DNA from 2 places in the Sphingomonas sp. AP4-R1 genome. Region 2 is predicted to be linked to the other one. Evidence: riboswitches for the same ligand, from Rfam matches in the RefSeq annotation. Region 2 holds a riboswitch; the other holds the start of a gene.
The links. Region 2 has a riboswitch for thiamine pyrophosphate ahead of HL653_RS08955 (TonB-dependent receptor). Riboswitches for the same ligand answer to the same signal wherever they lie in the genome.

Region 1: another riboswitch for thiamine pyrophosphate. It lies ahead of thiC (phosphomethylpyrimidine synthase ThiC); the one in region 2 lies ahead of HL653_RS08955 (TonB-dependent receptor).

What each region holds. Positions count from the first base shown of each region.
Region 1 is NZ_CP053346.1:634,849-641,922, forward strand. Features, by position in the region: gene rutA (pyrimidine utilization protein A) at 1-118, shown strand, start outside; gene HL653_RS03105 (hypothetical protein) at 273-500, shown strand; gene HL653_RS03110 (hypothetical protein) at 841-1,251, shown strand; gene HL653_RS03115 (tetratricopeptide repeat protein) at 1,431-2,135, shown strand; gene HL653_RS03120 (PQQ-like beta-propeller repeat protein) at 2,138-3,463, shown strand; TPP riboswitch at 3,646-3,757, shown strand; gene thiC (phosphomethylpyrimidine synthase ThiC) at 3,826-5,703, shown strand; gene HL653_RS03130 (hypothetical protein) at 6,064-6,453, shown strand; gene HL653_RS03135 (hypothetical protein) at 6,695-7,074, shown strand, end outside.
Region 2 is NZ_CP053346.1:1,887,913-1,894,986, forward strand. Features, by position in the region: gene HL653_RS08940 (replication-associated recombination protein A) at 1-474, shown strand, start outside; gene pnuC (nicotinamide riboside transporter PnuC) at 517-1,074, opposite strand; gene HL653_RS08950 (phosphotransferase enzyme family protein) at 1,071-2,216, opposite strand; gene HL653_RS08955 (TonB-dependent receptor) at 2,242-4,503, opposite strand; TPP riboswitch at 4,562-4,671, opposite strand; gene dld (D-lactate dehydrogenase) at 4,768-6,438, shown strand; gene HL653_RS08965 (c-type cytochrome) at 6,536-7,074, opposite strand, start outside.

The sequences.
Region 1 (7,074 bases), 1.3 Mb from region 2:
GGCCGAGGTGCCGAATACGGGCGGCGTGCTGCTGACCTTCGACGATTTCGTGGACGGCGTGGAGAATTTCGGCACGCGGATCCAGCCCCTGATGAAGAGCCGGGGCGCGCGCTCCTGACCATCCCCCTCCGTCACCCCGGACTTGATCCGGGATGACCGGATAATTAACGGCCACTTTCGCCCAATAGCGGACCTTCGTTGTCGCCCAGCTTGCTGGAGATCGGGTTCGAGCATAGCCACACCGGCAAGTTTCGACTTGAAGGGCATGTCCTATGAAGAAGGTCGTGGCCGGCGCTTTGATCGGAGCAGCGACAGCCTACACGCTGATCATCGCGTTCATGGTTGTCTTTACGGTCGGTTTTTTCGGCGCACGCAGCCTGAGAGGAGACGGGATCGGACTTGTCGTCTTCTTCCTGATCGCAGTTTCTCCAGTTGCTGTCTGGCTCTACTGTCTCAAACACGCCAAAGCGTGGCTTCGGGGTGGACAGCCACCCTTCTAAGGCTACGTCCTCCTATGACCGCTTTCCACCATTTCTCGTCATCGCGAGGCGCGTAGCGCCGTGGCGATCCAGTCTGCACTACCGAAGCTGGATTGCTTCGCTCCGCTCGCAATGACGAGCTTGGGAAGCATCGCTACGTTTCAGGCTGGCGACAGCCCATTCTCTCCTCCGCGTCTCCGCGCCTCTGCGTGAACCCCTTCCCTCTTCTCGCCGAAGCCAGCTCTCGACACCCCCCGCCCCGATGAACCTACGCTGCAGTCCCCGTTCCGCCCCGATTAACCACGACAGGGGCATACCCCATGACGGATCCGGAAACCGGATCGCGAAATGGAGAGTAGATATGCGTACCATGATCAAGGCGACGCTCGCCGCCGCCGCACTGGCCACCGCCTCGCTGGGCGCGATCCAGCCCGCGCAGGCGCGCGACGATACGGGTGTCGCCGTCGCCGCCGGGATCATCGGCCTGGGCGTCGGCGCCGCGATCGCCTCGTCCGATCACGGCTACAGCCGCGTCGGCTATTACGGTGGTGGTGGCGGCTATTATGGCGGCCCCGGTTATTATCGCGGCTACGCCCCCGCTTATTATCCGGCCTATGGCTATGGCCGCCCCGCTTATGGCTACGATCGTGGCTATCGCGGCGACTGGCGCGGCGGACGCGGTTGGGACCGGGGCTATCGCGGCCATGATCGTGGCTGGGATCGCGGTCGCGGCGATTGGGATCGCGGCCATGGCGGCCATGGCCGTCGCTAAGGCAGGGGGAGCGACGTGAACCGCTCCCGTTAACCCCGAATCTCCGGGACGGAGCGCTTTTGCCGCTCCGTCTCGGATTCATATCGGCGCCCGCTCTGTCCCGCACAGCTTCCGTTCAGCCGGACCCGGCGCTAAGAGGGCGCGCGCCCACGATCGGGCGCGATCCCGGGGACGACGACTTGGCGCTGACACCGCAGAACAATGAAGCCTTTTTCCGCGAGGTGGACGAAGAGGTCCGTCGCGATCGGATGGTGGCTTTCTTCCAGCGCTATGGAAAGGCTTTGGCAGCTCTGGTCGTGGTCGGCCTGCTCGCGCTCGCCGGCTGGCTGTGGTGGAAGAGCCACCTCGCCCAGCAGGCCGGGCTGGACAGCGAGAAGCTGGCCCCCGCGCTCGCCAGCCTGGAGGCGGGCAATTCGCCGGCCGCAGCCGATGCCGCCGCGCTCGCGCAGGTCGCGCAGAGCCCGCGTGACGGATATCGCGCGCTCGGTGCGCTCTCGCTCGCCGATACGGCCGCGATGAAGGGCGATGCCGCCGGTGCCGCCAGCCGCTATGCGGCGATCGCCGCCGATACGGGCGCGCCCCAGGCGATGCGCGATCTGGCGCTGCTGCGCTCGATCGCGGTGCGCTTCGATACGCTGCCGCCCGCACAGGTGATCGCGCAGCTGAAGCCGCTCGTGGAGCCGGGCAATGCCTTTTTCCCGAGTGCCGCCGAATATACGGCGCTGGCGCAGCTGAAGCTCGGCAAGCGGGACGATGCGGCCAAGCTGCTGGCGGCGATCGCGAACGACGCCAACGCCCCCGCCTCGCTGCGCGGCCGCGCCGCCGGTCTGGCGACCACGCTCGGCCAGACGATCGCGCCGGCGGACACGATTTCGAAGGGATGAGGATGAGGAACGTCTCGCGCGCGATCGGTGTGATCGCGCTGGCCGCCAGCCTTGCCGGCTGCGGCATGTTCAAGGGCAACAACAAGCCGAAGACGGCCGTGCTGGGTGAGCGCATTCCCGTGCTCGCCACGCAGAACGATGCCGAGGTCGATCCCAGCCTGTCCGAAACGCAGGTCACGATCCCCGCGCCCGAGGTGAACGAGGCCTGGGCCCAGCCCGGCGGCAACGCATCCAAGTCGATGGGCCATCTCGCGCTCGGCCTGGATCCCAAGCGCGCCTGGACCGCGCATGTCCCGAAGAGCAATCCCCGCCAGCGTTATGGCGCGGCGCCCGTCATCGCCGCCGGCCATCTCTATGTGATGGACGCGGAGGGCGTGGTGCACGCCTTCTCGACCGAGACCGGCGCGCAGGTCTGGAAGCAGGGTTTCGCCGCCAGCAAGAAGGATCGCTCGGCTTTGTTCGGCGGCGGCGTCACCTATGACGACGGCAAGCTCTATGCCGTGAACGGTCTGGGCGATGCGGTGGCGATGGATGCCGCGACCGGCAAGGAATTGTGGAAGGTCCGCCCCGGTGGCCCGCTGCGCGGCGCGCCCACCGTGGGCCTCGGCAACGTCTATGTCGTCACGCAGGACAATCAGATCTTCGCGCTGAAGGTGGAGGACGGCAAGACCGCCTGGACGGACAGCGCCACGCTGGAGGCCGCCGGCGTGTTCGGCGTCGCCGCGCCCGCGCTCGGCCGCGGCACCGTCGTCGCCGGCTTCTCGAGCGGAGAGCTTTCGGCGCTGCGTTACGAGAATGGCCGCGTCGTGTGGCAGGATCAGCTCGCGCGCACCTCGATCACCACCTCGGTCGCCTCGATCTCCGACATCGACGCTTCGCCCGTGATCGACAGCGACCGCGTCTATGCGATCGGCGAGGGTGGCCGCATGGTGGCGATGGATCTCGCCGCCGGCCAGCGCCTGTGGGAGCTGAACATCGGCGGCACCGAGACGCCGTGGATCGCCGGCAACTGGATCTTCGTGATGACGGACGAATCCAAATTGCTCTGCGTCGATCGCAACACCGGCAAGGTGCGCTGGATGACGCAGCTGGAGCGTTTCCGGAACAAGAAGAAGGGCGAGAATCCGATCGAATGGTCCGGCCCGGTGTTGGCCGGCGGCCGCCTGTGGGTGGTCAGCGATCGCGGCGAGATCGTCGGCGTCCAGGCGATCGACGGCGTGGTCCGCGATCGCCTGAAGGGCAGCGGTCCGCTCCAGCTCGCTCCGATCGTGGCGAACAACATGCTCGTCACGATGGACCGCAAGGGCACGATCACCGCCTATCGCTGATCCCGTCGGCCCGCGGGGCCAACCCCTCTCTCTTCTCTTTCCTCTCTGCGCCTCGTCTCCGCGTGAATCTTTTCTTCTTTCACAGAGACGGGGAGGCGCAGAGCAGGAAAAAGCAGAAGCCTTCCGCTATCGCGGAAGACCAAAGATTAGGTGTTCCCGCCTCCTTCATAGCCCGCTACGATGCGCCATCCCCGGGGGGCCGCATGATGGGCGGCTGAGAGGCGCGGCATTTCCGCGCGACCCGTTGAACCTGATCCGGTTGACACCGGCGGAGGGAGGGCGCGACGGTACGAAGAGCCTGTCCGGGAGACAGGCGCGGGTGCCGAAGCGGATCTCCTTCTGACAAGAAGGAGACGTCGACGATGGCCGATATTCCCGCGCGCACCGAGCTTGCCGTAACTACCGGCCCCATTCGCGGCTCGAAGAAGATCCATGTCGAAGGGCCCGGCGGCATCAGGGTGGCCATGCGCGAGATCGCGCTGGAGCCCAGCGCCAACGAGCCGCCGATCCGCGTCTATGACCCGTCCGGCCCCTATACCGATCCGAATGCCCGCATCGACATCATGGCCGGCCTGCCCGAACTGCGCCGCGACTGGATCCGCGCGCGCGGCGATGTCGAGGAGGTCGCCCAGCGCGAGGTGAAGCCCGAGGATAACGGCCTCAAGGGCCCCGATCGCTCCGGCGGCGTCCAGCCCTTCCCGCACGTCCGCAAGACCGTGCTCCGCGCCAAGGCCGGGGCGAACGTCAGCCAGATGCATTACGCCCGCAAGGGCATCATCACGGCCGAGATGGACTATGTCGCCATCCGCGAGAATGTCGGCCGCGCCGCGCTCAAGGAAAAGCTGGTCCGCGACGGGCAGGATTGGGGCGCCTCCATCCCCGATTACGTCACGCCCGAATTCGTGCGCGACGAGGTCGCCCGCGGCCGCGCGATCATCCCGAACAATATCAACCACCCGGAATCGGAGCCGATGGCGATCGGCCGCAATTTCCTGGTGAAGATCAACGCCAATATCGGCAACTCGGCCGTCGCCTCCGACGTCGCGGCAGAGGTCGACAAGATGGTCTGGTCGATCCGCTGGGGCGCGGACACGGTGATGGACCTCTCCACCGGCCGCAACATCCACGACACGCGCGAATGGATCCTCCGCAACTCGCCCGTGCCGATCGGCACCGTGCCCATCTATCAGGCGCTGGAGAAGGTGGGTGGCATCGCCGAGGATCTGACGTGGGAGATCTTTCGCGACACCCTCATCGAGCAGGCCGAGCAGGGCGTCGACTATTTCACGATCCATGCGGGCGTGCGCCTGCCCTATATCCCGATGACGGCGAAGCGCGTGACCGGCATCGTCTCGCGCGGCGGCTCGATCATGGCCAAATGGTGCCTCGCGCACCACAAGGAGAGCTTCCTCTACGAGCGCTTCGACGAAATCACCGAGATCATGAAGGCCTATGACGTGGCCTACAGCCTCGGTGATGGCCTGCGCCCCGGCTCGATCGCGGACGCCAATGACGAAGCCCAGTTCAGCGAACTCGCCACGCTGGGCGAACTCACGAAGCGCGCCTGGGAGCAGGACGTGCAGGTGATGATCGAAGGCCCCGGCCATGTGCCGATGCACAAGATCAAGGCCAATATGGACAAGCAGCTGGAGGCGTGCGGCGAGGCCCCCTTCTACACGCTCGGGCCGCTCACCACCGATATCGCTCCGGGCTACGACCATATCACGAGCGGAATCGGCGCCGCGATGATCGGCTGGTTCGGCACGGCGATGCTCTGCTACGTCACGCCCAAGGAGCATCTCGGCCTGCCGGATCGCGACGACGTGAAGGTCGGCGTCGTCACCTACAAGCTCGCCGCCCACGCCGCCGATCTGGCGAAGGGCCACCCCGCCGCCAAGCTGCGCGACGATGCCCTGTCACGCGCGAGGTTCGAGTTCCGCTGGCGCGATCAGTTCCATTTGTCGCTCGATCCCGACACGGCGGAGCAATATCACGACCAGACGCTGCCGGCGGAGGGCGCCAAGTCCGCCCATTTCTGCAGCATGTGCGGCCCCAAATTCTGCAGCATGAAGATCACGCAGGAAGTGCGCGACTTCGCGGCCAAGCAGAATAGCGAGGCGAGCGACTTCCTCGCGGCCAGCCCGAAGCTGGAGGAAGCCGAGGCCGAAGCCGGCATGGCGGAGATGAGCAAGGTGTTCCGCGAGACGGGCAGCGAGCTTTACCTTCCAGACACGGAGTGAACCTCGCTTTCTTTGATTATAATATTGGCTTACATTGCTCCAAGCTTCATGGATTCGGGGGATTCGTATGGGGAGCTTGACGCGCGCAGCTCGCGAGATCAAGAATGAGCTTGAACAATTTCTCAACACTGATCTTACATCTCAAATAAATCTCGGCGACATCGGATATTATAGGGGGCGTAGGGTCGATTTTGATTGGGAAACAAGCCTTTCCCAACTTGGAATCGGCAGCATAAGCCCCAATACTCAATTTGAGATAGATCGTTTTTATCGAAGCTCCGGTAGCGTTAGCCTCACCGCGACTGCAAAGGCGGAAGCACGGTTGTTCGACTAGATTTTTCTCGAAAACATGCATTAGCCATGGAGTCTTTTAGACTTAGGTCTATTTCTTTTGACCTCCCTTCACTGGGAAAATCATTACGCACTTATGTGACTGACAATCCAGACTCATGGGACAGGCATTGGGTATTAGTCACAAAAAAATTCACCACTGATGGATTCACGTTTGTTCTTTCAGGCAGCGCCATGGCCGCCCTTGAACTTGATGTCCCTGTTTCTGGAATACCTGTAAATATAGCCGATACCACCTTGGGCATAAATCTCAGCTCAGAACACCTTCTTGATATGAGAGTCGTAGCACAGGGTGGCATTGAGCCATATTTTGTAGTGCACAAATTCTTACCAAAAACTGCGAACAAATGGGCGCTTCAAAAATACGCACAAAAGGACATTTATGATTTTTTTGGATAGCGTATAAATCCTGACTTTAGTTTGTCATGAATCGATTAATCCGATTTCTCTATTCGGAAGACTCCAGGAGCGCAGCGATTAGTCTCTCGTGCGATCACGCCGCGGGTGAGGCATGGGGCACTGCCGATTTCGACGATCCGATCGAGAAGGTCCAATTCGAGATAGTCCCGCCGAGCGAAGTTCGGCAGCGTGGGGCCGAGCGAAATGATCAGACGATCCGCATATGGCAGGGGAATGGTTCATGCGCACCGCCATCATGCTCGTGTGTGCGATCGGTGTGGCGGCTGCCCCGTCCGGAGCCGATGCGGTGAAACCTGATTTCTCCGCCGTCCGGTCGCGAGCCGATGCCGAAGCCCTGGTGGCCAAGGGCGAGCTGGTGCCGATCCTGCTCTTCCCCGCCGAATTTGGCGGCGAGGACCGGCCCGAAAACCGCACTTATGTTCCCCCCTTCGTGGTGGAAATCCGCGCGCGCCTGATCGGCACGATCGGTCGGATGCTGGACGAAGGCTCGGTCAACCAGATGACGGTGCACATGAGCTATCACGGCAAAAGCTTCATTCCCGCCTCCATCCAATTCCGTGCGTTTCACTCGGAAAAGGGGGGAAGTTTCGAGCCCGTCAT
Region 2 (7,074 bases):
ATTTTCAGGCGGTTGTGCTGCGCGGCTTCCGAGGATGTTGGCCTGGCGGATCCGCAGGCGATGATACAGGCGACGACCGCGTGGCAGGCGTTCGAGCGTGTGGGCTTGCCGGAGGGGCGCCTGTTTCTCGCGCAGGCCATCGTCTACGTCGCGACCGCTCCGAAATCCAACGCCTGCTACATGGCCTTCGCGAAAGCGCAGGAACTCGCCCGGCAGACCGGCTCCGCAGCCCCGCCCATGCACATCCTGAATGCCCCGACCAAGCTGATGAAGGAACTCGGCTACCATGCGGGCTATCGGTATGATCATGACTTTCCGGACGCCTATTCCGGTCAGACCTATTTTCCGGACGAGCTCGGCGGCGCGGATCATCCGGAACTCTACCGGCCGAACGAGCGCGGTTTCGAGCGCGAGATCAAGCGCCGGCTGGATTTCTGGTCGAAGCGGCGGGCCCAGGCGAACGGCGAGGGGTGACGCCGGTCGGCATCGGCCGATCGGACGAGGCGCGGTGGCGCCTCACGCTGCCGTGGCCGTCCGCCAGCGTCTGTAGCCCAGAATCGCCAGCGCGATCATCACCGCATAGAGCCCGGCCGTCAGCGCCAGTCCCTTGAAGGCGAACATGCCGACGTAGAAGATATCCACCGCGATCCAGAGCAGCCAGTTGGCCGGATATCGCCGCGCGGTCCAAACTTGTGCGACGAGGCTGAAGCTGGTCAGCGTCGAATCCATCCAGGGCAAGGCCGCGTCGGTATGGTGGCTGGTGAACCATCCGATCGCCGCCGCACCCACGGCGCCCGCCGCCAGCCCCGTTACGGCCTGACGCGGCGCCATCGTCCTCGGGATGACGGTGCCGCCGACGTCCCGGTCCCGCGCCCACGCGATCCAGCCATACAGGATGGCGAGGCCGAACACCGCCTGCAGCATCATGTCGGCATAGAGGCGCTCGTCGAGGAAGAGTTTGAAATAGAGCGCGCAGGCCACGAGATTGACGGGCCAGCACAGCATATGCCGCTTCGCGGTCAGCCAGATGGCCGTGAGGGTGGCGGCGACCGCGACGATTTCTAGCCAGGTCATCGGGGCTGCGTCCATGCGCCGATCCGGTGCAGGACATCCTGTCCCGCGGCCGAGAGGAACCATTCGGCATGGCCGATCAGATAGGTGTCCCACGCCAGCGCCGCCTGATCGGGCCGGCCGGCCACGCCGGCGAAATAGTCGATCTCGGACAGCGCGAATTCGAGATGCACGAGCGGCAGCAGGCGGACGATCGCGTCGACCGCGCGAGGATCGATCGGGTGGACCGATGCATAGCCGGCCAGCAGGGCGATGGCCGCCTGCGGATCGGCCAGCGCATCGTCTGCCCCGTGCCCGAGATGCAGCCAGTCGATGGCCGTCCGCTCGATCGCGGTGGCGATATCGTGGACCGCGCAACCGCGATCGGCGAGGCCGAAATCGAACGCCGTCCGCACCGTGCCGTCGGGCGTCCACAAGAGGTTCGACGGATGCCAGTCATTGTGCGTCCACAGCGCCGGCTGTTCGGCCAGCCGTGGGGCCAGACCGGCGGCCGCCGCCGCGAACAGACGCGCCAGCGGCCGCCGCCAAGGCCGGCCGGCCAGATATCCGGCGAGGGCCGGGCGCGCCGCGACATAGGCCTCGGCGGCGGCAAGCGGGTCGGCGGCGGGCAGGATGGTGAAACTGGCGACCAGCGGCTGGGGTTTGCGGGCGGGCTCGGCGAAGCCGCGCGCCGCCCCGTGCAGCCGTGCGAGCGCGGCGCCGGCGGCCTCGGCATGGGGCTGCGAGAGGAAGGGCGTCCACGAAAGCCGGTCGCGATAGAGATCGGCGCCCGGCGCCTTGCGGTGCAGTTCGTAGGTCCACTCGCCCGCCGCGACCGCGCCGGGACCTTCGGCGGTCCGCATCGTCTCGGGCACCGGCATGCCGGCGGCGGCGAGATGCGCGATGAAGCGATGCTCCTCCGCCAGGCCCTCGGGCAGCCGCACCCGCCGGTGATGGCGCTTCAGGACGAACGCGCCCCGATCGGTGTCGATCAGGGCGGCGGCCGAGAAGGGGCGGGGGGAGTGCCAGCGCAGCGCTTCCATCCGGCCCGCCGCCGGGAAGAGGGCGAGCAAAGCGTCGGCCTCCGCCTCGGTGATGGCCGGCCACGTCGGGGCTTCCGGCGCGGTGCCCATGCCGTGGACGAGATGCCCGGCCGGCGACGCCATTCCGCTCATTCGGTCAGATGCGCGGTCAGAAGGCACGCGACAGCGTCGCCATGACGGCGCGCCCGCTGCCCACATAATAAGCGGGCGCGGTGCCGGAGATGATCGTCCCGCCGCGCCCCACCGTATCGTGCGCATTGGTGGTGACCGCCTGCACGCCCGAGAGCACATGCGGGTTCGTGATGTTGATCGCGTTCAGGCGCAGATCGGTGCGTTTGCCGTCGAGCCAGTCCGCCAGATGCACGCCGATCGACATGTCGAGCGTCGCATATCCGGCGATGCTCTCGTCGTTCATGAAGGTCGCATATTGCCGGCCGACATATTTGACCGCGCTGCTGCCGAACAGGTGGCCGTCGTCATAGGTGCTGCCGAGGCCGAATTGCAGGGTCGGCGCGGAAACCGCGTGCCGGCCTTTGGTGGGGAGAAAATCCCCGCCCACGGGCAGATCGTCGTCGATCCGGGCGTGCAGATATTCGCCCGAGACATAGATGCTGACGCCCCTGGCCGGGCGATAGTCGATCTCCGCATCCACGCCGTACGATGTCTGGCCGCCGGCGTTCAGCGTGGAATTGACCTGCGGACCGCCGCTTTCCACCACCGTCGCCAGCTGCCGGTTGCGGAATTGGTAGTGGAAGCCGGTCACCGATGCCGAGAAACTGGGCCCGATATAGCGGTAGCCTACCTCCTGCGAGACAGAATATTCGTTCTTGACCGCCGCCGTCCCCTCGCCGTCGCGCACGCCGCCATAATAGCTGTCGTAGAGCGTGAACTCGTTGGGCGTCCGGAAATTGGTCGTCACGTTCGCGAACAGCTGCTGGCGATCGTCGACCTGATAGCGCACCGATGCGCGCGGCAGCGCCGCGAAGCTGTCGATATGGACCCTGGTTTGCGGGCCGGGCAAATAGTTGCGGCCGTTGCGCAGGAGATCGACGCCCTTGAACCCGGCATCGAGCGTCAGGCGCGACGTGATGGCGATGCTGTCGGCAACGAAAAAGCCCTTGGTCACCGTCACGGTGCGCTGGTTCTCATAAGCGAGCAGGCGGCCGTCGGCGGTGCGGATCGCTTTGCGGCGATATCCCCAGCGATCGGTCGGCCGCCCGTCCGCATCGATCGCGGTATAGGATTGGGTGACGCGATCCGTGCCGTAATCGAACCACAGGCCCGCGCTGATCCGGTGCGCGCCGGCCTGGCGCGTCAGCTTGCCGACCTGCCCGGCCCGCATCTGATCGCCGGTATAATTGCCGAGCACGGTGGCGACGCCGTCGACGGCGCCCGGCAGCGCGATCGGATCGGCCAGCGCCTCGTTGCCGAGGAAATTGCCGGTCGTGGTCAGTTGCGTTCCATAGGGCGAATTGCCGTAGCCGAACTGGAGATAGGAGGTGCCGTCGAACGTCAGCCGATCGCCGAGCTTCAGATGGACCGGCGCGGCGGCGTAGAGATTGCGGAACGGCGCCCGATACAATTCCCAGTAATTCGTGTTTCCCGCGCTGTACCGCCGGTCGAAATTGAAGCCGCGCCCCTCGGCCCGCCACTCCTCCAGCGTAGGGCTGGGATAGGTCGAGGAATTGGCGTCGTTGAAGGACAGAGCGAGGCTCGCGCGATTGCCGTCGCCCCACTCGCCGAGCAATTTGGCATCGACATGGCGGCGCGTGTCATGTCCGGCGCCGCGCCAATTGTCCGCGCGCGTCTGCGAATAAGAGAGGAAGGCCCTGAGCCCGGTCCGGCCGATCGCGCCCGTATCGAGCCGCACGAAGCCGCGGAGCGCGGCATAGGACCCCGCCGAGAGATTGACGAGCATTCCGGTCTGCGTTTTCGGATCGTCGAGCGAGAGCGAGAGCAGGCCGCCCGCACCGCCGACGGTGGGAGAATCTATGTCCGCCGCCCCCTGGGCCAGCGTTACCTGCCGCACATTCTCCGCGTCGGCGAACTGCGACGGATAGGCATAATAATAGCCGATGTCGTTCTGCGGGGCGCCTTCCATCAGCACGCCGATCTCGTCCTGACCGAGGCCGCGCAGCGTGAGGCTGGAACTGGTCGACAGGCCGTAGGGATCGCTCGACGAGACGTTCGCGCCGGGCATCAGGTTGACGAGCTGAAAGGCGTTGAGCGTCGGCGCCTGCTTGGTGATGAACGCGGCGGCGATCGTGCTTTGCGCCTTGGCCACGGTCTGATCGGGCAGCAGCCCTTCGGGATCGGGATGGCCGACGACCTGTATGTCGTCCGCTTCGCCACGATCGGCCGCCGCCGCCGGAGCCGGGGACAGCGCGGCCAGAACCACGGGCGAAATCATTGCGATGCGCGAAAACCTACCGGTCACCAATCAGGTCCACTCCACTCGGAGGGACAACGGAACGACCGCCAGCCCTCCCTACGCCGGTATCAACCGGATCAGGTTCAGCGGGTCGTGAGCTGCTGCCCACCTCTCAGCCGCGCGTCAGCGGCCCCCCGGGGATGGCGCCTGTTAGGGGATCGGGCGTTGCGTTGGAAGGTCTATCTAGGTGAGTAATGCCGCGCACTTTCTGCAGGCGCGACGACAGGCGAAAGACGATGTCCGATGACCATCACCCGTGACACGCTGATCGCCGGACTGCGCGCCATCGTCGGCGGCGCTCATGTCCTGACGGGAGACGCGCGGACGCGCCGCTTCGCGACCGGCTATCGCTTCGGTTCCGGACCGGTGATGGCAGTCGTGCGGCCGGGGTCGCTCGTCGAGCAATGGCGCACGCTGCAGGCCTGCGTGGCGGCGAACGTGATCGTCATCATGCAGTCCGCCAATACCGGGCTCACCGGCGGATCGACGCCGCACGGCGAGTATGACCGGCCGGTCGTCCTCATCAACACGCTGCGCATCCACGGTCTTCACCTGATCGGTGGCGGCACCCAGGTGGTCTGCCTGCCGGGCACCACGCTCTACGATCTCGAGCGGAGGCTCGCCCCGATCGGCCGCGAACCGCATTCGGTGATCGGCTCGTCCTGCATCGGCGCCTCGGTGTTCGGCGGGGTCTGCAACAATTCGGGCGGATCCCTGGTCCAGCGCGGTCCCGCTTATACCGAACTGGCGCTCTACGCGCGGCTCGATGCCGACGGGGTGCTGCATCTCGTCAATCATCTCGGCATAGCACTGGGCGACGATCCCGAGACGATCCTGCGCCGCGTCGAAGCCGGTGATTTCTCCGCCGCCGACATCGAAACCCCGAACCGTGCGGCCTCCGATCACGGCTATGGCGCGCATGTGCGCCAGATCGACGCGGATACGCCCGCGCGCTTCAATGCCGATCCGACCCGGCTGTTCGAAGCCTCCGGCAGCGCGGGCAAGGTGATGCTGCTCGCGGTGCGGCTCGACACGTTCGCCAGGGAGGCGGAGACCGCGACCTTCTATATCGGCACCAACGACACCGCCGAGCTGACGTCGCTGCGTCGCGCGATCCTCGGCGGTTTCGCGTCGCTGCCGGTGGCGGGGGAATATATCCACCGCGACGCCTTCGACGTGGCGGCCGTCTACGGCAAGGACACCTATCTCGCGATCAAGCATCTCGGCACCGATCGCCTGCCCCGGCTGTTCGCACTCAAGAGCCGGATCGATGCGATCGCGCCGCATCTGGGCGATCGGCTGCTGCAGGGCGCGAGCCGGCTGTTCCCGAGCCACCTGCCGAAGCGGATGCGCGCCTGGCGGGAGCGTTACGAACATCATCTGATCCTCAAGATGGCGGGCGACGGGATCGCCGAGGCGCGCGCGCATCTGGCCGCGATCTTTCCGAGCGCCTCCGGAGACATGTTCGAATGCACGCCTGACGAGGCGACCGCCGCCTTCCTGCATCGCTTCGCGGTCGCGGGCGCGGCGGTGCGCTATCGCGCGGTCCATCCGCAGGAGGTGGAGGATATCGTCGCGCTCGACATCGCGCTGCGCCGCGACGACCGCGACTGGTTCGAAACGCTGCCGGGCGACATCGCGAAGCCGATCATCCGCGCGCTCTATTACGGGCATTTCTTCTGCCACGTCTTCCATCAGGACTATATCGTCGAGAAGGGCGTGGACGTGCACGCGCTGGAACACCGGATGCTGGACATATTGGAGACGCGCGGCGCGGAGTTTCCGGCCGAGCATAATGTCGGCCATCTCTACGCTGCCAAGCCGGCGCTGGCCGAACATTATCGCGCGCTGGATCCGTGCAACGCCTTCAATCCCGGCATCGGCCACACGTCGCGCGACGCGCACTGGCGCTGAGCCGCGCCTGTTCGTGACGGGCAGACCGTCCTCAGGTCACCGGCAGCGGATGACCTGAGGGCGAATTGTTCACGGACAGCCTGCTCCGAAGCCGGCGTCAGTTGGCGGGAAGCGAGGTGGCCGCGCTGGCCGCCTTGCGCATCCTCGCGACATCGGCCTCGCGGACGGGCCTGGCCGCATTGCCCCAGCTGTTGCGGACATAATCGAGCGTTTCGGCGATCTGCCGATCATCCATCTTCCACGCGAAGGAGGGCATGCCCGCGCCGGTCGGCTTATGGTGCGTGGAGGCGGCCCGGCCACCCACCAGCATCACCTGGATCAGGCTGCTCGCATCCGCCGATTGCAGCGCCTGATTGCCGGCGAACGGCGGCACCATATCGCCCATGCCCTCGCCGCGCACGCCGTGGCAGGCCGAGCAATTGACCTCGTAGCGCAACGCCGCGCGCTTCATCGCGGGGGGTTCGGCGCCGATCGGATCCGGGCGCGGATTGTTCGAGGCGGGCAGCGACTTGAGATAGATCGCCATCGCCGTGAGGTCCGCGTCGGAGAGATATTGCAGCGAATGTTCGACCACCTCGGCCATGGGGCCGGCGGCGATGGCGGTCCTGTTGCCGCCCGTCTTCAGATATTCGACGA